Regions from separate parts of the Microbacterium sp. NPDC008134 genome, predicted to be linked through region 2. Evidence: predicted binding sites of a transcription regulator. Region 2 holds the regulator's gene; each other region holds the start of a gene.

Region 1 (6,856 bases), on a different contig from region 2:
ACTCCGCGAGGTTCAGTGCGAGTTCGCTCTTCCCCGTGCCGGTGGCTCCGACCACGGCCCAGAGGCGTGACGCTCCCTCGGACTCCGAGCGGGAGGAGTCGTTCACACTCCGACGCGCAGTGTGGGGAGCCCGAGGGACACCGCGCGTGTGCCTCCGTCGCCTGAGGGCGCCGGCACGGCGCACGACTCGGACTGCGCGCGGTCCCACGCGTCGCCGCCCCGCGTGCGGCGGATCTGCAGCGGAGCGCCGGTCGGGTCATCCGCGAGCAGGTGGAACGGCGCGGCATGCGTGATCGTCACGGTGACGACGTCTCCCGGTCGCGGCAGATCGGAGCCCTCCGTCACCTCGAAGTGCACGAGGCGGTTGTCCTGGGCACGTCCGGTGAGTCGGTGGGTCTCCGCATCCTTCTTGCCCTCCCCCGTCGAAACGAGCACCTCGACCGACCGGCCGACCTGCTTCTGGTTCTCTTCGAGTGAGATCCGCTCCTGCAGGGCGAGCAAGCGGTCGTAGCGCTCTTGCACGACGGCCTTGGGAACCTGATCCTCCATCGTCGCGGCGGGGGTACCCTCGCGGATCGAGTACTGGAACGTGAAGGCGCTCGAGAAACGGGACTGTTCGACGACCCGCATGGTGTCCTCGAAATCCTCGTCGGTCTCACCGGGGAACCCGACGATGATGTCGGTCGTGATCGCCGCGTCCGGCATCCGCTCCCGCACACGGTCGAGGATGCCGAGGAATCTCTCGCTGCGGTAGGAACGGCGCATGGCCTTGAGGATGCGGTCGCTTCCGGACTGCAGCGGCATGTGCAACTGCGGCATGACGTTGGGCGTCTCCGCCATCGCGTCGATCACGTCGTCGGTGAACGCGGCGGGATGCGGGCTGGTGAAGCGGATGCGCTCGAGTCCCTCGATCTCGCCCGCGGCGCGCAGCAGCTTGCTGAACGCCTGGCGATCGCCGAACTCGACCCCGTAGGAGTTGACGTTCTGACCGAGAAGAGTGACCTCGATAGCTCCGTCCTCGACGAGGAGCCGGATCTCGTTGAGGATGTCGCCGGGACGCCGGTCCTTCTCCTTGCCGCGCAGACTCGGCACGATGCAGAACGTGCAGGTGTTGTTGCAGCCCACCGAGATCGACACCCAGCCACTGTGAGCCGCGTCGCGCTTGGTCGGGAGAGTGGAGGGGAACACCTCGAGGGACTCGAGGATCTCGAGCTCGGCATCGCCGTTGTGGCGCGCACGCTCGAGGAGACGCGGCAGTGACCCCATGTTGTGCGTGCCGAACACGACGTCGACCCACGGTGCCTTGTCGAGCACGGTCTGCTTGTCCATCTGAGCGAGACAGCCACCGACGGCGATCTGCATGCCGTCCTTGCGACGCTTCACTCCGGCGAGCTGCCCGAGGGTGCCGTACAGCTTTCCGGCCGCGTTGTCGCGCACCGCACAGGTGTTGATGATGACGATGTCGGCTTCGTCGCCCGCGGCGGCACGCACATACCCGGCGCTCTCGAGCGAGCCGGAGAGACGCTCGGAATCATGCACGTTCATCTGGCATCCGAACGTGCGCACTTCGTAGGATCTCTGCCGACCGTCGGCGTCGACGGCTGCCGACGACGAGGTGATGATCGTCGGTTCACTGCGCGGAGTAGTCATGATCCCTCCATTGTACGAGCGGGAGTCGGCTGCTCCGGGCTGAGACGTCAGTCCGATTCGACGAAGCGCACACCCGAAGTCTTCGACCCGAACGATGCCTCGTTCAACGCCGTCTTCGCTGCGGTCGTGGCGACAGAGCCGCCGTACCCGCGACGCGCGAGCTGTCCGAGTAGTCGTCGCAGCGCAGTGTCGTGGTCGAGGCGGCTGAGCGAGCGCGCCTTGGTGCGGGCGAACTCCAGCGCACGCTCCGCGTCGTCGTCCGGCAGTTCGTCGAGCGCCGCGGCGATCACCTCACGCGGGATCCCCCGTTGCGAAAGCGACCGGGAGATGGCGACCCTCCCCTGCCCTTTGCGATCGACCCCGGCGGAGACGAGCATCTGCGCGAGCTCCTGATCATCGAGGTATCGGCGCCGGAGGAAGTCGTCGATCACGTCGTCGACCTGCTCGGCGTCGAGTCCGTGCGTTCGGAGGACCTGCCGGGCCTCCGACACCGACAACGAGCGGGTACGGAGCTTACGCACCAGGCTATCCTCGGCTGCTTTGCGAGCCTCGGCGGGATCGGGTGCATCGGCGCTGTCGTCCTGGTCAGCCACGAACGAGACTGTGCGGGACGCGGAAGCGGATACCGATGTTCGCCGTGCTTCTCCGGAGGGGCCCATCGTCGCCGCGTCGGTCGCTTTCGCGATCGACGCGGGCTGCTCGGCGCTCCGCGGACCGAAGAGAGGGATGACGGGGGCGACCCGCCCGATGTCCTGACGCGGGCCACCCCCGTTCTCACCGTTCATGTTCAGGCCGGGCGGCGCTCGGCGAGCTCGTCTGCCGGCGCAACAGGAGCAGCTGCGCTGCCGATGCCGAGCTTCTGCAGGATCTGCGTTTCGATGGCGAGTGCCACATCGGTGTTGTTCAGCAGGAACGTGCGGGCGTTCTCCTTGCCCTGGCCCAGCTGATCCCCGTCGTAGGTGTACCACGAGCCGGACTTCTTGACGATCCCGTGCTCGACACCGAAGTCGATCAGGCTGCCTTCACGAGAGATGCCCACGCCGTAGAGGATGTCGAACTCGGCCTGCTTGAAGGGCGGAGCCATCTTGTTCTTGACGATCTTCACGCGGGTACGGTTACCCACCGCGTCGGTGCCGTCCTTCAGCGTTTCGATACGACGGATGTCGAGGCGCACCGACGCGTAGAACTTGAGAGCCTTACCACCGGCGGTCGTCTCGGGGGAGCCGAAGAACACGCCGATCTTCTCGCGCAGCTGGTTGATGAAGATCATCGTGGTGTTGGTCTGGTTCAGACCACCGGTGAGCTTGCGGAGTGCCTGCGACATCAGTCGTGCCTGCAGGCCCACGTGCGAGTCGCCCATCTCACCCTCGATCTCCGCGCGGGGCACGAGCGCCGCGACGGAGTCGATGACGATCAGGTCGATGGCACCGGAGCGCACGAGCATGTCGGCGATCTCGAGCGCCTGCTCACCCGTGTCGGGCTGCGAGACGAGCAGAGCATCGATGTCGACGCCGAGCTTGGCGGCGTAGTCGGGATCGAGCGCATGCTCGGCGTCGATGAACGCGGCGATGCCGCCAGCACGCTGAGCGTTGGCGATCGCGTGCAGTGTCAGCGTCGTCTTACCCGAGGACTCCGGGCCGTAGATCTCGACGATGCGGCCACGCGGGAGGCCGCCGACGCCGAGAGCGACGTCGAGAGCGATGGAACCGGTGGGGATGACCGCGACGGGGGCGCGCTCGTCGCTGCCCAGCCGCATGACCGAGCCCTTTCCGAACTGACGGTCGATCTGAGCGAGTGCGGTCTCGAGGGACTTCTCGCGGTCGGCGGGAGATGGCATGTCGTGCTCCTTCTGCTTCGCGTGGTGCCGCCTGTAGGCTGTCGCGGCGCTTCCGGCTGGGAGCAACTCTCCGACAAGGCGTATGGCTCGGTGGCCATGTATTCACCGTAGGAGGAGCCTCCGACATTGCGTCGTTGGCTTCCGTGAACGGTGGAGAACACGATCGTCCGAACCACTGTGCAGAAGACTACGCCCGTTTCGAACGGATATTCGACGACACGCCGAATCTCGGCATCCGATCATGACCTCGATCGAACGCATGGGCGAACTCAGTGCCGCCGCGGCTCCAGCCGTCCGGCACCGTGGCGTCGATTCTCGGGCATTTCCATCTCGTCGCACAACGCGAACCAGATCTCGCGCGGCGGAGTCCCCGCGGCCAGCGCCTCTCGCGCCGTACGACCGGCCAGGGGGCTGAGCACCAGATCGTTCAGGACAGAAGACGTGCGCCCGGGGAACTCGTCCTCGACGGCACGCAGGAACTCACTTCGACGCATCGCGCGATGACGGGGTACGTCGGGTCAGCGGAGCGAGAGCTCGGGCTCGATCGAGGCGACCAGATCGTCGGGAACGACGTCGGGGAACACCTGGATGCCCTCGAGCACGGAGATTCGATCTCCGACCTCGCGCATGATGGTCGAGATGGGAACGTCGAGCGCATCGGCGACCGAAGCGAGGATCTCACTCGACGCTTCCTTCTGACCGCGCTCCACCTCACTCAGATAGCCGAGCGCCACGGAAGCCTTGCTCGCGACCTGCCGAAGGGTGCGCCCCTTCTGCAGACGGAAGTCCCTCAGCACATCGCCGATTTCCTGTCGTACAAGAATCATCGGAACCTCCTCCCCAATCGGTTGCTCGGAGTCTCCCCCGAAGTGATGGCCAGTATAACCTCGCCGACCTTCATAAAATCTACAACTGCACTCTGTGGTTTGAGTGTGAGCACGAAATCAACAACCTCGTCATCGCGGAGACTATTCCCGCGAAAGCTCCCGCAACATCTCGAAAGCGGCTCGGACGGATGCCGAGCGGATCTCAGAGCGGTCCCCCGGGAAGAGGAAGGACCGCGCTTCGAGACTCTCGGGCGTGGCGACGGCGATGTGCACGGTCCCGACCGGCTGGCCGTCGGGCGAGACCGGGCCGGCGATACCCGTCGTCGAGACACCGACGGACGCGTCGATGCCGTCGACCCTCACGGCACGTCGCACGCCTTGCGCCATCTGCCGGGCGACCTCCGGGTGGACGGGCCCCTCACGATCGAGGAGGGCTTCGTCCACGCCGAGCAACGTGTGTTTGACCGGCGTCGCATACGCCACCACTCCCCCGACGATCACGGAAGAGGCACCGGGCACGCTCACGAGTTCGGAGATCACCGCACCGCCCGTGAGCGACTCCGCCACTCCCAGCGTCCATCCGCGACGCTCGAGTGCCTCGATCACAGCGGCGGCGAGGTCGGTCATCGGCTCCGACGCGCTCCGCGCACCTGGGCGAGGACGTAATCGATCCCACTCCAGATGGTCAGCACCAGCACCACGAGCATCAGGACGAACGTGATGAGCGTCCAGGCGGGCAGACCGATCAGCACGTGCAGCGGCATCAGCGCCCAGGCGAGGGCAACTCCCTGCACAGCAGTCTTCACCTTGCCCATCCACGCGGCGGCGACGACGTGCTCGTTGACGATCATGAGTCGGTGGATCGTGATCCCCCACTCGCGCACGAGGATGATGGCGACGATCCACCACGACACCTCGCCCAGGATCGCGAGACCGATGAAGCCCGCACCCGTCAAGAGCTTGTCGGCGATCGGATCCCACAGCTTGCCGAAATCGCTGACGATCTCGTACCGGCGGGCGAGGTAGCCGTCGACCCAGTCCGTCGAGATCGCGAAGATGAAGAGAATCGCCGCGGTCCACCGCAGACCGAGGTCGGGGACGCCATAGGTACCCCCGAGCAATACCAGGACGAAGAACACCACCGCGAGCGGGATGCGCGCGACCGTGATCGCGTTGGGCAGCTGCCGGGGAATCGCCATCAGTCGCGCCCCGTCAGGCCCCAGGCGTCTTCATCGCCCTCGGCTTCGACGACGGGGAGACCCTCGAACTGGGCCTCGAGCGGATCGGAGGCCGTCGCCGCAGCCGGAGCAGCCGGAACCGCCGGGGTCGCGGACGCCGCGGGAACGTCCTCACCGCGCAGCTTCGCCATCACGCCGCCGAGCTGCTCGGCCGTGACGAGGACGTCACGCGCCTTGGATCCCTCGGACGGACCGACGATCTCCCGCGACTCGAGCAGATCCATCAATCGCCCGGCCTTGGCGAATCCGACGCGGAGCTTGCGCTGCAGCATCGACGTCGACCCGAACTGCGACGACACCACGAGTTCGGCGGCGGCGAGCAGCAGCTCGAGATCGTCGCCGATGTCCTCGTCGACCTCCTTCTTGCGCGGCTCGAGCGCCTCCTGCACGTCGTTGCGGTACTCGGGTCGCGCCTGACGCGTCACGTGCTTGACGACCGCGTCGATCTCCTTCTCGTCGACCCACGCGCCCTGCAGACGGAACGGCTTCGACGACCCCATCGGCGAGAACAGCGCGTCACCCTGACCGATGAGCTTGTCGGCACCGGGGCTGTCGAGGATGACGCGGCTGTCGGTGACGCTCGTCACGGCGAAGGCGAGGCGCGACGGCACGTTGGCCTTGATCAGACCGGTGACGACGTCGACGCTCGGGCGTTGGGTCGCGAGCACCAGGTGGATACCGGATGCACGGGCGAGCTGGGTGATGCGCACGATCGAATCCTCGACGTCGCGCGGGGCGACCATCATGAGGTCGGCGAGCTCGTCGACCACCACGAGGAGATACGGATACGGCTTGAGCACCCGCTCGCTACCGACGGGCACCTCGACCTCCCCGGCGCGCACCGCGCGGTTGAAGTCGTCGATGTGGCGGAATCCGAACGACGCGAGGTCGTCGTACCGCATGTCCATCTCCTTGACGACCCACTGCAGCGCCTCGGCCGCCTTCTTCGGGTTCGTGATGATCGGGGTGATCAAGTGCGGGACTCCGGCATAGCTCGTGAGCTCGACGCGCTTGGGGTCGATCAGCACCATTCGCACATCCGACGGGCGCGCACGCATGAGCAGACTCGTGATCATCGAGTTGACGAAACTAGACTTACCGGATCCGGTGGAACCGGCGACCAGGAGGTGGGGCATCTTCGCGAGGTTCGCGATGACGATGTTGCCACCGACGTCCTTGCCCACACCGATGGTCATCGGGTGCGTGCTCTTCTGCGCGGCCGGAGAACGCAGCACATCGCCGAGCGCGACCATCTCCTTGTCGGCGTTCGGGATCTCGATACCGATCGCACTCTTGCCGGGGAT
Region 2 (6,856 bases):
GGTGCGGGTCGCGACCGCCCAGAACGCGCACGTGGACGGTGAGCGCGGCGTTGAACGCGATCGCCTCGAAGGTGTGACGCACGAGCGATCCCGTGAAGTGTCCACCGATGAGGTGCTGCTCGAAGCCTGCCGGCTCGCCCTCGTGCACGAGGTAGGGACGGCCGGAGATGTCGACGACGGCCTGGGCGAGCGCCTCGTCGAGCGGGACGAGTGCATCTCCGTACCGCGAGATGCCCGCCTTGTCGCCGAGCGCCTCGCCGATCGCCTGACCGAGCACGATCGAGATGTCCTCCACCGTGTGGTGCGCATCGATGTGGGTGTCGCCCGAGGCGCGCACCGTGAGATCCGTGAGCGAGTGCTTCGCGAAGGCGGTGAGCATGTGGTCGAAGAAGGGAACAGAGGTGTCGATGCGGCTGGCGCCGGTGCCATCGAGGTTCAGCTCGAGTTCGACGGTGGACTCCGACGTGCTGCGCACGCGACGCGCGATGCGCGGGGCCGGGGAGGGGGTGCTCATGAGGCCGATTCTATCGAGGCGAGCGCATCGAGGAACGCCGTGGTCTCGGCCTCGGTACCCGCGGTGACGCGCAGGTGCCCGGCGATACCGACGTCTCGGATGAGCACACCCTGCTCGTAGAGACGCTGCCACGTGGCCTTCGGGTCGGCGACGCCGCCGAACAGGACGAAGTTCGACCACGACTCGTGAGGCGTGTACCCGAGGGCTTCGAGTGTCGCGGTGATCCGATCACGCTGAGCGACGATCTCCTCGACCATGCCGAGCATGATGTCGGAGTTCCGGAGCGCCGCGACCGCCGCCGCCTGGGTCAGTGCGCTCAGGTGGTACGGGAGCCGCACGAGGCGCAGCGCATCGATGAACGCGGGATCGGCGGCGAGGTATCCCACCCGCGCTCCGGCGAACGCGAACGCCTTGCTCATCGTGCGCGAGACCGCGAGCCGGGGACGTCCCTCCAGCAGGGTGAGCGCGGAGGGCGCGTCGTGCGGGGCGAACTCCTGATAGGCCTCGTCGACGACGACGACTCCACGGGTCGCGGCGTACACGGCCTCGACCACGTCGAGTCCGAGCGGCGTGCCCGTGGGATTGTTCGGCGCGCAGAGAAGGACCACGTCGGGATCGACCTGCTCGATCTGCGCGACCGCCTCCTCGGGCGTGATCGTGTAGTCGGGCTGGCGTTCCCCCGCCACCCAGCGCGCGCCCGTCCCCTGTGCCAGCAACGGATACATCGAGTAGGTCGGCGCGAAGCCGAACACGGTCCGTCCAGGACCGGCGAACGCCTGGAGGATGTGCTGGAGCACCTCGTTCGATCCGTTGCCGGCCCAGATCTGCGATGCGTCGAGACCGTGACCGAGGTACTGGGCGAAGCCTTCGCGGAGTGCGGTGAACTCACGGTCGGGGTAACGGTTGACGTCGCGCAGCGCGACGGCGATGTCATCGAGGATGTCGCTCGCCACGGCATCCGGCACGGGATGCGTGTTCTCGTTGACGTTCAGAGCGATCGGGAGCGGAGCCTGGGGCGCCCCGTACGGGATGAGCCCCCGGAGATCGTCACGGAGGGGGAGATCATCGAGCGAAGAAGTCACTCCTCCATGCTAGGCCGCACGGCCCGGGCCCCCCTCCGCGTTACCGCCTTTTGCGGTGTTCACGGGCGGCCACAGGAGTCAGCCCGCGTACTCGGTCGGGATCGACAGCTCCTGGCCGATCTGCAGGACACCGCCCTGGAGCATGTTGAGGCGGGTGATCTCGCCGATCACCTCTCGGGGGTCGGACTCGGGCGAGATCTCGGCCGCGATCGACCACAGCGTGTCGCCGGGCATCACCGTGACGGTCTCGAACGTCACGGTGCCGGCCCCCTCGCCCGTCGCCAGCGCGCTGCCACCGCTCAGCGCGGCGAAGGCGATACCGAGCGCGAGAGGAAGCGCAGCCAGAGCAAGCAAAACACGGCGACCACGTACCGTCAGCCGGAGACGCGTCGCCGGACGTGCGGGACGGACGGCTGCGGTGCTGAAGGTGATGCTGCTCATGTCGTTCTCCTCTGCCTTGCTCCGGTGGGCCGGAGGTCTGTCATCACCCACGAGCGATGACCACGTTGGCGTAGCGTTCGCATCCGCCCCTCGGCCGGGAGGGGCGAGTGCGAAGCTACGTTCCGAAGGTATCTTCGAATTCGAACATCTGTCAAGGTTTCTTCGAAATCACGTTCGCGATTTCGCCGACACGCTCGAACAGATCTTCCACATCCGCGGATTTCTCGGATACGGTTTCGATACGAACACCGAACCACGGGCCTCCGACATTCGAAGAAGGACGCCGGAATCGCGCACCGAAGGAGCATCATGAGCGAGATCACCGCCCCCGATCCCGAGGCACCGCGAACGCGCCGTCGGAAGAGCCTGAGCCCCAAGCAGATGGCGATCCTCGAGGTCATCCAGGCGTCGATCGCCCAGCAGGGGTATCCGCCCAGCATGCGCGAGATCGGCGATGCCGTCGGCCTCAAGTCGCTCTCGAGCGTGACCCACCAGCTCGGCCAGCTCGAGCTCAGCGGTTACCTGCGCCGCGACCCCGGCAAGACCCGCGCCATGGAGGTCCTGATCGATCTCCCCGGCACGAGCACCGAGAACCCGGCGGATGTGGCGACCCCGGTGGGGGACGCCGCCCTGGTGCCCCTTGTCGGGCGCATCGCCGCCGGCGTTCCGATCACCGCCGACCAGCAGGTCGAAGAGATCTTCCCCCTGCCGCGACAGCTCGTCGGCAAGGGCGACCTGTTCATGCTCAAGGTGTCGGGCGAGTCCATGATCGATGCGGCGATCTGCGACGGCGATTGGGTGGTCGTCCGTTCTCAGCACACGGCGGAGAACGGCGAGATCGTGGCGGCGATGCTCGACGGCGAGGCGACGGTCAAGACCTTCCGACGGCGCGATGGCCACACCTGGTTGCTGCCGCGCAACTCGGCGTTCGAGCCGATCCTCGGCGACGAGGCCGTCGTCCTCGGCAAGGTCGTCGCCGTCCTCCGCGCGGTCTGACCGGCCGAGCACCAGCGCGCGTCCGACGACGCATAGGCTCGAAGCATGTCGTCACCGTACGGTTGCTGGCCCTCACCCTTCACCGCGGCATCCGTCGCCGCTTCCTCCCCGCGACTCGACGGCGCCCGATTCGTCGGTGAGGAGATCTGGTGGGCCGAGTCCGTCCCGGCCGAGGGCGGTCGCCTGACGGTGCGATCTTCGCTGGGGCACGAAGTGCTCCCCGCACCCTGGAGCGCCCGATCGCGCGTCCACGAGTACGGCGGAGGAGCCTGGACGGCGGATGCGGATGGCACCCTGTTCTTCGTGCAGGCCGACGACCAGCGGGTGTATCGCTTCGACCGCGGTGACGCACCGGTGCCGCTGACCCCGCCGGGACCCGCACACGGCGGACTGCGCGTGCAGAACGGACGCCTCTTCGCGGTGCGCGAGGACCTGACATCCGCCGAGCACCGCCGCGCGGTCGTCGAGATCCCCCGCGACGGGCGAGCAGCGAACGACCGGTCCGAGATCCTGGTCCACGTCGAGAGCGGCGCCTTCTTCGCCCACCCCGCACTCTCCCCCGACGGAACACGCCTCGCGTGGGTCGAATGGTCGGGCGAACGGATGCCGTGGGACGAAGCGCACCTGCGCCTTCTCGATCTCCGCACCGGCGAGACGACAACCGTCCACTCGCGCGCCGCACTGCAGCCCGAGTGGAGATCGGACCACGAGCTCGTTTTCGCCGACGATCACGAGGGGCGCTGGGGGGTGCTGCGGATCACGCTCGACGGAATCGTCACGGCAGGCGATCCCGTCGCGCTCACCTCCGCCGATGCCGACACCGGGTACGGGCTGTGGGTGCTCGGCAACCGCTGGTTCCGGTTGCTCGAGGATGGCCGTCTCGTCGCCGTGCGCACGAACGGCCGCGACGAGATCGTCGTGCTCCCCCCCGACGGCTCCCAGCGACGCATCGAGGCGCCGTGCGACGGACACGTGAGCATCGACGACGTCGTCGGCTCCCTCGTGCTGCTCTCGGGTAACGGATCGGGCGTCACTTCCGGGGTGTGGTGCGCAGACCTCGACTCGGGGACGGTCGTAGCCGTCCGCGGCGGGGAGCCCGTCGATCCCGCGTGGATGCCGGCTCCGCTCCCCCTGACTTTCGAGGGCGCGCACGGCCCGGTGCACGCCTACGCGTACCCGCCCGCGCACCCGGACATCACGGCATCCGCCGACGAACTCCCCCCGTACCTGGTCCTGGTGCACGGCGGCCCGACGGCTCATGTGACCGGTGCGACCTCCGCGGCGCTCGCGTTCTACACGAGCCGCGGGATCGGGGTGCTCGATGTCAACTACGGAGGCTCGACGGGCTACGGGCGCGCCTATCGCGAGCGGCTCGACGGCCAGTGGGGCGTCGTCGACGTCGACGACGTCATCTCGGCCGCCCAGGGTCTCGCTGCGGCGGGCCTTGCGGACCCGACGCGGATCGCGATCCGCGGCGGCTCCGCCGGAGGGTGGACCGTCCTGTCGGCACTCGTGCGCGGCGGCACGTTCGCGGCCGGCGTCTCGCGCTACGGGGTCTCCGACCTGCGGATGCTCGTCGCCGACTCGCACGACTTCGAGAAGCACTACATCGATGGCCTCGTCGGTCCTCTCCCGGCATCCGAGGAGCTGTACATCGAGCGGTCCCCGCTGACGCACGCCGATCGGATCGATGTTCCCGTGCTCCTCCTGCAGGGAGCCGACGACATCGTGGTGCCTCCGTCGCAGTCCGAGGCGATCCGCGATGCGCTCGCCCGACGGGGCGTCGACCACGAGTACGTGCTGTACCCCGGGGAAGGGCACGGATTCCGCCGTGCAGAGACGGTCGTCGATGCGCTCGAGCGCGAACTCGCGTTCCTCGGGCGGGCGTTCGGCTTCACGCCGTCGCTCTGATCCCGAGACTCGGGCCTGCGTCTGCCGCTACTCGCCGACGCGGTTGCGCAGTCGCATGGCGCGTTCCGCCTCGCGCGTGTCCTGACGCTCACGCAGCGTCTGACGCTTGTCGTACTCGCGCTTACCCTTCGCGAGGGCGATCTCGACCTTGGCCCGCCCGTCGGAGAAGTAGAGCTTGAGCGGGATCAGCGTGTACCCGCCCGCCGATACCGCGTGGGCGATCTTGACGATCTCCTCGCGGTGCAGCAGGAGCTTGCGGATGCGCTTGGCCGAATGGTTGGTCCAGTGACCCTGCGAGTACTCGGGGATGTGCACCGAGTCGAGGAACACCTCGTTTCCCTTCACGAACGCGTAACCGTCCGACAGGTTGGCGCGCCCCTGGCGCAGCGACTTGACCTCGGTGCCGGTCAGCACCATCCCCGCCTCGTACGACTTCTCGATGTTGTAGTCGTGACGTGCGCGACGATTGGTCGCGATGACCTTCTCCCCGCGTTCCCTGGGCATGATGCTCTCCTGATCCGTGTCGTGCGCTCGCACAACAGCCTTTCAGCATACCCGGGTCGTGCGCCCCCGAGCCACTTCCGGCCGGTCCGGGATGGTCAGGTACGCAGCCAGCGCCGGATCGCGAAGCCCGCGGACAGCGCGGCGAGCACGACACCGATGCCGATCAGCACCGGAACGACCCAGGCGGCATCCTGCATCCCGATCCACGTCGTGATGAACGGCACGCGTCCCCGCAGGTAGCCGTTCACACCGAAGTGCACTCCGGCGACGATCGCCGCACTCGCGAGCGCGGAACCCAGGAAGGCGGCGAAGACACCCTCGAGCACGAACGGCGTCTGGATGAAGCGGTTCGACGCGCCCACCAGGCGCATGATGCCGATCTCCTTGCGCCGCGCGTACGCCGACAATCGGATGGTCGTGGCGATGAGCAACGTCGCCGCGATGAGCATGAGCACGGCGATCCCGACTGCCACGTACGTCGCCACGGTGAGAGCGGAGAAAAGCGGTTCGAGATACTGCAGTTGGTCCTTGACCTGCTCCACGCCGGTCTGCCCGCTGAAGGCCTCGGAGAGAACCTGGGACTGCCCCGGATCCTTCATCGTCACGAAGAAGACCTCGAACGCCTGGTCCGGGGTGATCACGCTCGCCTGCTCCTCCCCCACCTGCTCGACGAGCTTCGCGTAGGTGTCTTCCTTCGTGTCGAAGGTCATCGAGCTGATGAGCGGAGCGAGCGCATCGCCCTCGAGCTGAGCGCGCACGGAGGCGACCTGCTCTTCGCTCGCCGCCCCGTCGACGCAGGTGTCGGACTCCGACACCGCCGAGCACATGTACACCGCCACCTGAGCGCGTTCGCTCCAGTACCCGCGCATCACGCCGATCTGCGACTGCATCAGGATCGCGGCGCCCACGAACGTGAGCGACACGAACGTCACGAGCACCACCGAGATCACCATCGAGATGTTCCGGCGCAGGCCCAGCAGGGCCTCGGTGAGGATCAGTCCGATTCTCATGAGGTCGGCCCCACTTCCTCGTCGTCATCGCCGGAGAGACCGAGTCTGTCGGCGACGCCGAGTTCGGCCACGTCGACCTCGGGGAGGACGATCGGATGCGTGCGCGGCCCGGTGGAGGGCGGCGTCGGCGCGGACTCGACATCATCCGCAGCGGGCTCGGCGGCGACCGGCTCCGCGGGAGCCGCGGTCGGCGTCGGCACAGGTGCGGCAGCAGGTGTCGGAGCGGATGCCGCGGCCTTGCGCTGCGCGCTGAGTTCCTCGGTCAGCACCGCCCGCACGATCGACAGGTCGGAGGTCTGACGCTGCACTTCCTGCACCGCGGTGAGCGCGGCGGCAGCGGCTGCGCCACGCACCTCCTCCGGAACGAGACGCGGGATGTTCGAGGTGTCGCCGTACCC
Region 3 (6,856 bases), 100 kb from region 2:
GGTGAGTTCGGAGTCGGACGTGTAGCCCTGCACGTTGTCGACGAAGACACCGGCGTCGCGCAGCTCGACGAAGTGCTCGACGCCGGCCACGGCGCCCGGGAACTCCGACAGCTTCCCGGAGGAGAACGCCTTGCTCGCCTCGTCGCGGGTGAGGAAGCCCTGCAGGATCTGCAGGAACATTTTCTGGCCGCTCCAGTCGGAGCCGCCGACGGTCACCGGGCCGATGCCCTTCGAGCGCAGCGCGTCGGCCGCGGCGATCAACTCGTCGGAAGTCGTCGGGATGCCGACACCGGCCTCCTCGAGGAGTCCGGTGTTGAACGAGACCGGCCAGTTGGTGCGGGTGAAGGGGAACGCGCGCAGGTTGCCCTCGGCATCCGTCCATTCCTCGAGGGCCTCCGGGATGATCTTGTCGCGCAGGCCCCACTCGTCGAGCAGGTGCTGCACGGGGATGGTGGCGCCGAGTCGGGTCCAGGAGAGCGTGCGGCCCTGGAGGTTGACCATCGCGATGTCGGCCTCCTTGCCCGCCAGCGAGCTGGTCTCGAAGACGATCGGCAGGTCGGATCCGTTCTTGAGGAGGGCGACGGGCCGGTCACCTGCCCGCGAGTACGCGGCCACGACATCCGAGAACACCTGGGCACCGGAGACGGCCCCGCTGAGCTGGGTGTGTACGGAGATCGATCCCGCCGTGCTGGATGCCGGCATGAGGGGGCCGCATCCGGTGAGCAGAGGGATCATCACGCCGCCCCCGATCACCGCCCCGAGAAAGGTGCGCCTGCTGATGCCTTCGGTCATGAGCCCTCCTGAGAGCTGCAGTGCTACGGATGGATGCCGTCACGGTGCGCTCTTCAAGGTGTGCTTGTAAAGCGGTACACGTCAACGTGCGATTAATGTATACCGCTTTACAACGGACGGTCAACACCCTAATCTCGGTGGTGTGAGCGAGAAGGTGTCGAGCGAGAACGCGTCGAACGGGAACGCGGCGAACGGGAACGCGGCGAACGGGAAGAAGCCCGCCCGTGCGACGATCGCCGCGGTCGCCGCGCGTGCCGGGGTGTCGCCCTCTGCCGTGTCGCACGTGTTCAACGGGCGTCCGAACGTGTCGGCGGCGACGGCCGCGCGCATCCGTCAGGCGGCCGATGAGCTGCACTGGCGTCCGAACTACGCGAGCCGCAAGGTGAGCGGTCAGGGCGGACGCAGTCTCGGCCTGGTGATCGCCCGCTCGGGCGACACGTTCGAGCGCGATCCCTTCTTCATGCGACTCATCGCGGGTCTCACCGAACCGCTGGCCGAGATCGGTTGGTCGCTCTCACTCACCCTCGTGCGCGCGGAGGACGAGGAGCGCGTCTACCGCGAGTGGTGGAGCGAGCAGCGGGTGGACGCGTTCCTGCTCGTCGATCTCCGTGACGACGACCCCCGCACCGGACTCGTGCGCGAGCTCGGCGCTCCCGCGGTGCTGCTCGGAGCGCCGGTCGACGACGTCGTGCCGGCGGTGACCGTGCACGACGACGCCGCGTACGAGGAGGTGCTCTCGCATCTGCACGGCCTCGGTCATCGTGCCGTGGCGCGGGTGAGCGATTCGCCCGGCCTCGTGCACGCCCGCGATCGTGATCGCCGATTCGTGGATGCCGCCGAGAAGCGCGGCATGACGTCGCTCGTTCTGCGCTGGGAGGGGGAAGCATCCGATCCGGTGGCCGATCTGTTGGCGCGCGCCGGATCGACGACTGCCCTGCTCGTCGACAGCGAGGCCCTGGCGGCGGAGATCGTCGCGCACGCGCCCGAGATCGGTGTGCGCGTGCCCGAGCGGTTGTCGGTGATCGCGTGGGAGGACTCCTGGGTGTCGAGCCTGGTGCGCCCACGGCTCACCGCGCTCGACGCTCCCGTCGAGGAGAGCGCCCGTACCGCCGTGGCACTGCTCGCACGGATCGTGAGCGGCGAGGATGCCGTGTCGCAGACCGTGTCGTCGCGGCGCCTGATCGTGCGCGAGTCGAGCGGCCCGGCGCCCCTGCCGTGATGACCACGACCTCCTGACCACGACCTCCTGACCACGACCTCCTGACCACGACCTCCTGACCACGATCGAGAAGGACCACAGATCAGTGACTGACCAGACTCCCCGCTTCGGTGCCCGGCATTTCGACGCACCCCGTTTCGGCGCGAACTACACCCCCTCCCAGGACTGGATGTTCCAGTGGATGGGGATCGACGCCGATGTCGTGCGCCGGGACTTCGCGGCGCTCGCCGGGCTCGGGCTCGACCACGTGCGGGTGTTCCCGCTGTGGCCGGTGCTGCAACCGAATCGGACGCTCATCCGCCGCAAGGCGCTCGACGACATCGCCCTCGTCGCCGACATCGCCGCCGAGTTCGACCTCGATATCGCTGTCGACGTCATCCAGGGGCACATGTCGGGCTTCGACTTCGTGCCGGCGTGGCTGGTCAACTGGCACGACGGCAACATGTTCACCGATGAGAAGGCGATCCAGGCGCAGGCGGCGCTCGTCTCGGCGGTCTACGACGCGGTGCGCGAGAAGCCGAACCTCATCGGGTTGACGCTCGGCAACGAGCTCAACCAGTTCCAGCTGCCGAACCCCGCCGCGATGCCCGCCGAGAGTGCGCAGATCACGCACTGGCTCGAGAGCCTGCTGCAGGCGCCGCGCGATCGGGATCCGCGCCACCTCATCACGCACAGTGAGAACGACCACCTCTGGTACCGGGACGGGCATCCCTTCCTCCCTGAGCACGCGTCCCGTCTCGGCGACGTCACGACGGTGCACTCCTGGATCTTCAACGGCACGGCCGCGCGCTACGGCGGGCTGTCGTCGCCGTCGGTGCGGCACGCCGAGTGGATGATCGAGCTCTCGAAGGCGTTCGCCACGGATCCGCAGCGCAAGGTGTGGTTGCAGGAGGTCGGGGCGCCGTCCATGAACCTCGCCGAGGACGAGATGCCCGAGTTCGCCACGCGCACGGTTGAGGCAGCGCTGACCACGGAGGGCCTCTACGGCATCACGTGGTGGTGTTCGCACGACGTCTCGCGGTCGCTGGGGGACTACAAGGACCTCGAATACTCGCTCGGACTGCTCGACACGGAGAACGTCGTGAAGCCGCTGGGCCGCCGGTTCGCAGAGCTGGTCGCGGACGCGCGGGCGGATGCGCGGGCGGATGCTGCAGATGCCGATGCATCGCGGGCGGTGCCGCGGACCGTGGGCGTCGTCATCGATGTGGACGGCGACGATCTGCCGCTCTCGCGCACCGATCTCGCCCCCGGCGGACGCGTGTTCGAGCGCTGGCACGAGTTGCGCGAACAGGGCGACCCCGTGACCGTGGTCACCTCGCGCACCGCGCAGGATGCCGGCGCTCTCGCCGCGCGCGGGATCGACACCATCGTGGAGGTCGCGCAGCGCGCGTGACGGTGCAGCGCGCGTGACGGGTGCCGTGCGCGGTCACCGAACACCGACGCGGGCCGAAACCAAGCGCATCGCAGGGCGACCTGGAGAAGCCCACGCCGGAGCGGGGCGTGCTGTCATCTCCTGGGCATGTTGTCGTCTCCTGGGCATGTTGCCGTCTCCTGGGCATGTTGTCGTCTCCTGGGCATGTTGCCGTCTCCTGGGCATGTTGCCGTCTCCTGGGCGTGCTGTCGCCTCGGGCGGGTTGTCGTCTCGAGCTCCTCATGGTGGGTTGTCCTCGGTGAAGGTGACCGCATTCTGTTGTGGTGGTCGGTCGATGTAGGTCGTCCCGGTGGGGCTGGTCCAGATGAGGTCGCCGGCGCGCCCCGCGTTCGTGTCGTCGTTCTCGTGTTCGCCGCGATCGTCGCCGACGCGGCGGTGTCGGACGTGCCAGGGCGAGTGGTGTTTGAGCATGTGATGTCGCCGGCAGAGATGGGCGAGGTTGTCGGCGCAGGTCTCGCCGCCGTGCGAGGCGGCATGCGTGTGATCGACGTCGCACTTGCGGGCGGCGATTCCGCACCCGGGGAACCGGCAGCGTTGATCGCGCGCACGCAGATGGCGGGAGAGCTGATCGGAGGGTCGATATCGATCGACAGCGAGGAGCGCACCGGTGATCGGATGCGTCAGCACCCGTTCCCAGCCCGTCACGCCACCGGCGAGCAACCGGGCCGTATCGGTGTCGATCGGGAAGCGACCGTCGAGTTCCGCCGGTGGTGAGCCGGAAGCACCTGGATCGTCGTCCATGAGCGTCAGCACCGGCACCGTGATCTCGACCCGTGCATGTATCTTGCCGAGAACTCCCGTCTGGGAGTCGTGACCGACCGGCGACCCGGTGAGGACGAGATCCGCCAGGAGATCCGCGCGCAACTGGTCGGTCGTGCGAGTGTCGGGCTCGCCCGTCTCCTCCGTCGATGCTTTCGTTGCCTGGGCGTTCTCGAGGGTGATCGTCCGCGCCATCCGCGTGAGTCGATCGTGCATGCCGTGCACGAGCACGGCCGGCCCGAGCATCCCGAGTTCGGCCATTCCGTCATCGAGATCCTTCACCCACACCCGCCGCAGTTCTCGGGCATCGCGATGACGTTCGGTGACCGTGCGGGGCTGGAACTGCTCGGCGATCCGCCGAGCGATCCTGCGCAGCCGATTCGGCGACTCGACCGAGGCCGCTTCCACCGCACGCGCCGCATAAGCCTCGCGATGGAGCGCGTGGTCGAGATGCGCGCCCGCGTCGGCGATCACCTGAGCGTGCGCGGCGCTGATCCTCCCGGCTCCCTGTGCAGCCCACACGGCGGGGAACGCCTCTACGAGCCAGGATGCGGCATCCATCCGCCTCTCGATCGTGCGGTCGCTCGCCCGCACCGCCGCCCCGATCTCCGCCGCCACCGAGCGCACCGCCATATCGCCCTGGTCGGGGTGCGAGGCTTGGCGAGCCACATCCACGGCGATCCGGGACGCGATGGCGAGCATCCCGTCGCGCACCGCGGACAGTCGGGCGATCGTCTCCTCGACCGCCCGCACGGAGTCGACGAGGTCGGCGAGCATCGCCGTCTGTGAGTCCGTCGCATCGAGCAGTTCCGTCATGAGAACACTCCATCACCCACCACCGACATTCGAACATATGAACGATTCTCGGACGGCGCTCGACCGGGTGCTCGGCACATCACCGCATGCCAGTGCTGGGTCCGCACCACATGGGCGGCGCGGTGTGCCCGCTCTACCGTGGCTTTCCACCAGCGGTATCCGACGCGGCATCCGATGAAGGAGAAACCGACATGAGACACCACTTCCGCAACGTGCTCGCCCTCCCGACCGTGATCGCGCTCACGGCCGGCGCGACGCTCGCGCTCGCCGGCGCGAACGACACGTCCGCGACGTCTTCGCCACCGGCCATCCCCGCCGCCGCCCCGGCCGAGGCGTCCGCCGCAGCGCCTGCCGACGCCCCCGACGACTTCATCCGCGACGTCCAGACCTGGACCACCACGTCCGATGCCGGCCGCGACTACAAGATCTCGGTCGCGCTCCCGGCGAACTACGACGAATCCGGCGCCGCCTACCGCGTGCTCTACGTCACCGACGCGAACGCCGAATTCGGGATCGCCGTCGAGACCGCCCGTCTCAACGCGCCCGGAACCATGGTCGTCGGCATCGGCTACGACGATCCCGGCCAGGGCTTCGCGGCCTCCGGGGTGCGCCGCACCCTCGACCTCACCCCGACCGAGATCACGGCCGACGTGCCGACCGGAGGCGCCCCCGAATTCCTCGATTTCCTGCGCTCCAAGCTCGTCCCGCACATCGAGAGCGAGTTCCACGCCGACCCCGACGACCGCGCGCTCATGGGTCACTCCTTCGGCGGTCTCTTCGCCACCTACGCCCTGCTCCACAACGACGGCCTCTTCGATCGCTTCGTCATCGCGAGCCCGTCGATCTGGTGGGACGACCGCACGATCCTCGATATGGAGGCGGCCTACTCCGACGCGAACGATGCCCTCGACGCCCGCGTCTTCCTCTCGGTCGGCGAGCTCGAGGAGACCACTTCGGGATTCCCGATGACCAGCGACATGACGAACTTCGCCCGCACGCTCCAGAGCCGCGCCTACGACGGGCTCGAACTGGGCGCGACGGTGTTCCCGGACGAGACCCACCTCTCGGTGATCGGCGCAGCGTTCAGCCGCGGCCTGCGATTCATCTACGCCGCTCCCGGCACCGAGGTCCCGGGAACCACCCTTCCGGAGGCGCAGGACGTCGCTCCGCAGATCGTCATACAGCCGTCGGATGCCGAGGTCGGCGAGGGAGCGACGGCGGCCTTCACCGCCACGGCGACGGGAACCCCCGAGCCCACCGTGATCTGGCAGACGCAGCTCCCGGATGCCGGCGACTGGGTGACGATCCCGGATGCCGTCGCCTCCACTCTCACGCTCGACGCCGTCCCGGCATCCGCCACGGGCACCCGCTATCGCGCGGTCTTCACGAACTCCGTCGGCGAGACCGCGACCGAGCCGGCCACCCTCACCGTGACGCCCGCATCCGAGGAGCCCGCGGCCCCGTCGGCCGACGACCTCACCGACGACAACCGCGGATCCGTCACCGCTCCGGCCACGGTGGCCCAGGGTGCGCCCATTGATCTCTCGATCGGGTCAGACCTCGCCGGCGCGACGGTCGAGGTCTACCTCTTCTCCGAACCCACCCACCTCGGCACGCTCACCGCATCGTCGACGGGCGTCGTGCGGGCGGTGATCCCGACGGATGCCGCGCTCGGGGCGCACCGCGTCGCCGTCTACGCCGCGGACGGCGCCCTCATCGGGTGGGCGCCGGTCGAGATCGTCGCCGCTCCGTCGGGCGGGGCGACAGCTCCCGGCGGCAACCTCGCGGACACGGGGACGGATGCCGAGACCGTCGCGGCCCTCGCCATCGTCGCGAGC

What was found. Region 2 encodes LexA, which represses DNA repair genes until DNA is damaged. Its sites were predicted from a motif close to TCGAACANNTGTTCGA; they were not measured.
Region 1: the regulator LexA is predicted to act here: its motif matches at 3,686-3,701, upstream of recA (recombinase RecA).
Region 3: the regulator LexA is predicted to act here: its motif matches at 5,048-5,063, upstream of ACFY9N_RS12885 (DUF222 domain-containing protein).

What each region holds. Positions count from the first base shown of each region.
Region 1 covers NZ_JBIBHO010000001.1:1,505,296-1,512,151, reverse strand. Annotated here, with positions in the region: gene miaA (tRNA (adenosine(37)-N6)-dimethylallyltransferase MiaA) at 1-106, opposite strand, end outside; gene miaB (tRNA (N6-isopentenyl adenosine(37)-C2)-methylthiotransferase MiaB) at 103-1,650, opposite strand; gene ACFY9N_RS07065 (regulatory protein RecX) at 1,698-2,171, opposite strand; gene recA (recombinase RecA) at 2,438-3,487, opposite strand; gene ACFY9N_RS07055 (DUF3046 domain-containing protein) at 3,757-3,981, opposite strand; gene ACFY9N_RS07050 (helix-turn-helix domain-containing protein) at 4,006-4,314, opposite strand; gene ACFY9N_RS07045 (CinA family protein) at 4,456-4,941, opposite strand; gene pgsA (CDP-diacylglycerol--glycerol-3-phosphate 3-phosphatidyltransferase) at 4,938-5,513, opposite strand; gene ACFY9N_RS07035 (DNA translocase FtsK) at 5,513-6,856, opposite strand, start outside.
Region 2 covers NZ_JBIBHO010000002.1:545,553-552,408, reverse strand. Annotated here, with positions in the region: gene hisB (imidazoleglycerol-phosphate dehydratase HisB) at 1-514, opposite strand, end outside; gene ACFY9N_RS13380 (histidinol-phosphate transaminase) at 511-1,596, opposite strand; gene ACFY9N_RS13375 (LysM peptidoglycan-binding domain-containing protein) at 1,675-2,037, opposite strand; gene lexA (transcriptional repressor LexA) at 2,347-3,033, shown strand; gene ACFY9N_RS13365 (S9 family peptidase) at 3,079-4,944, shown strand; gene smpB (SsrA-binding protein SmpB) at 4,972-5,448, opposite strand; gene ftsX (permease-like cell division protein FtsX) at 5,544-6,458, opposite strand; gene ftsE (cell division ATP-binding protein FtsE) at 6,455-6,856, opposite strand, start outside.
Region 3 covers NZ_JBIBHO010000002.1:442,384-449,239, forward strand. Annotated here, with positions in the region: gene ACFY9N_RS12870 (ABC transporter substrate-binding protein) at 1-792, opposite strand, end outside; gene ACFY9N_RS12875 (LacI family DNA-binding transcriptional regulator) at 935-2,011, shown strand; gene ACFY9N_RS12880 (glycosyl hydrolase) at 2,097-3,404, shown strand; gene ACFY9N_RS12885 (DUF222 domain-containing protein) at 3,663-5,018, opposite strand; gene ACFY9N_RS12890 (alpha/beta hydrolase-fold protein) at 5,210-6,856, shown strand, end outside.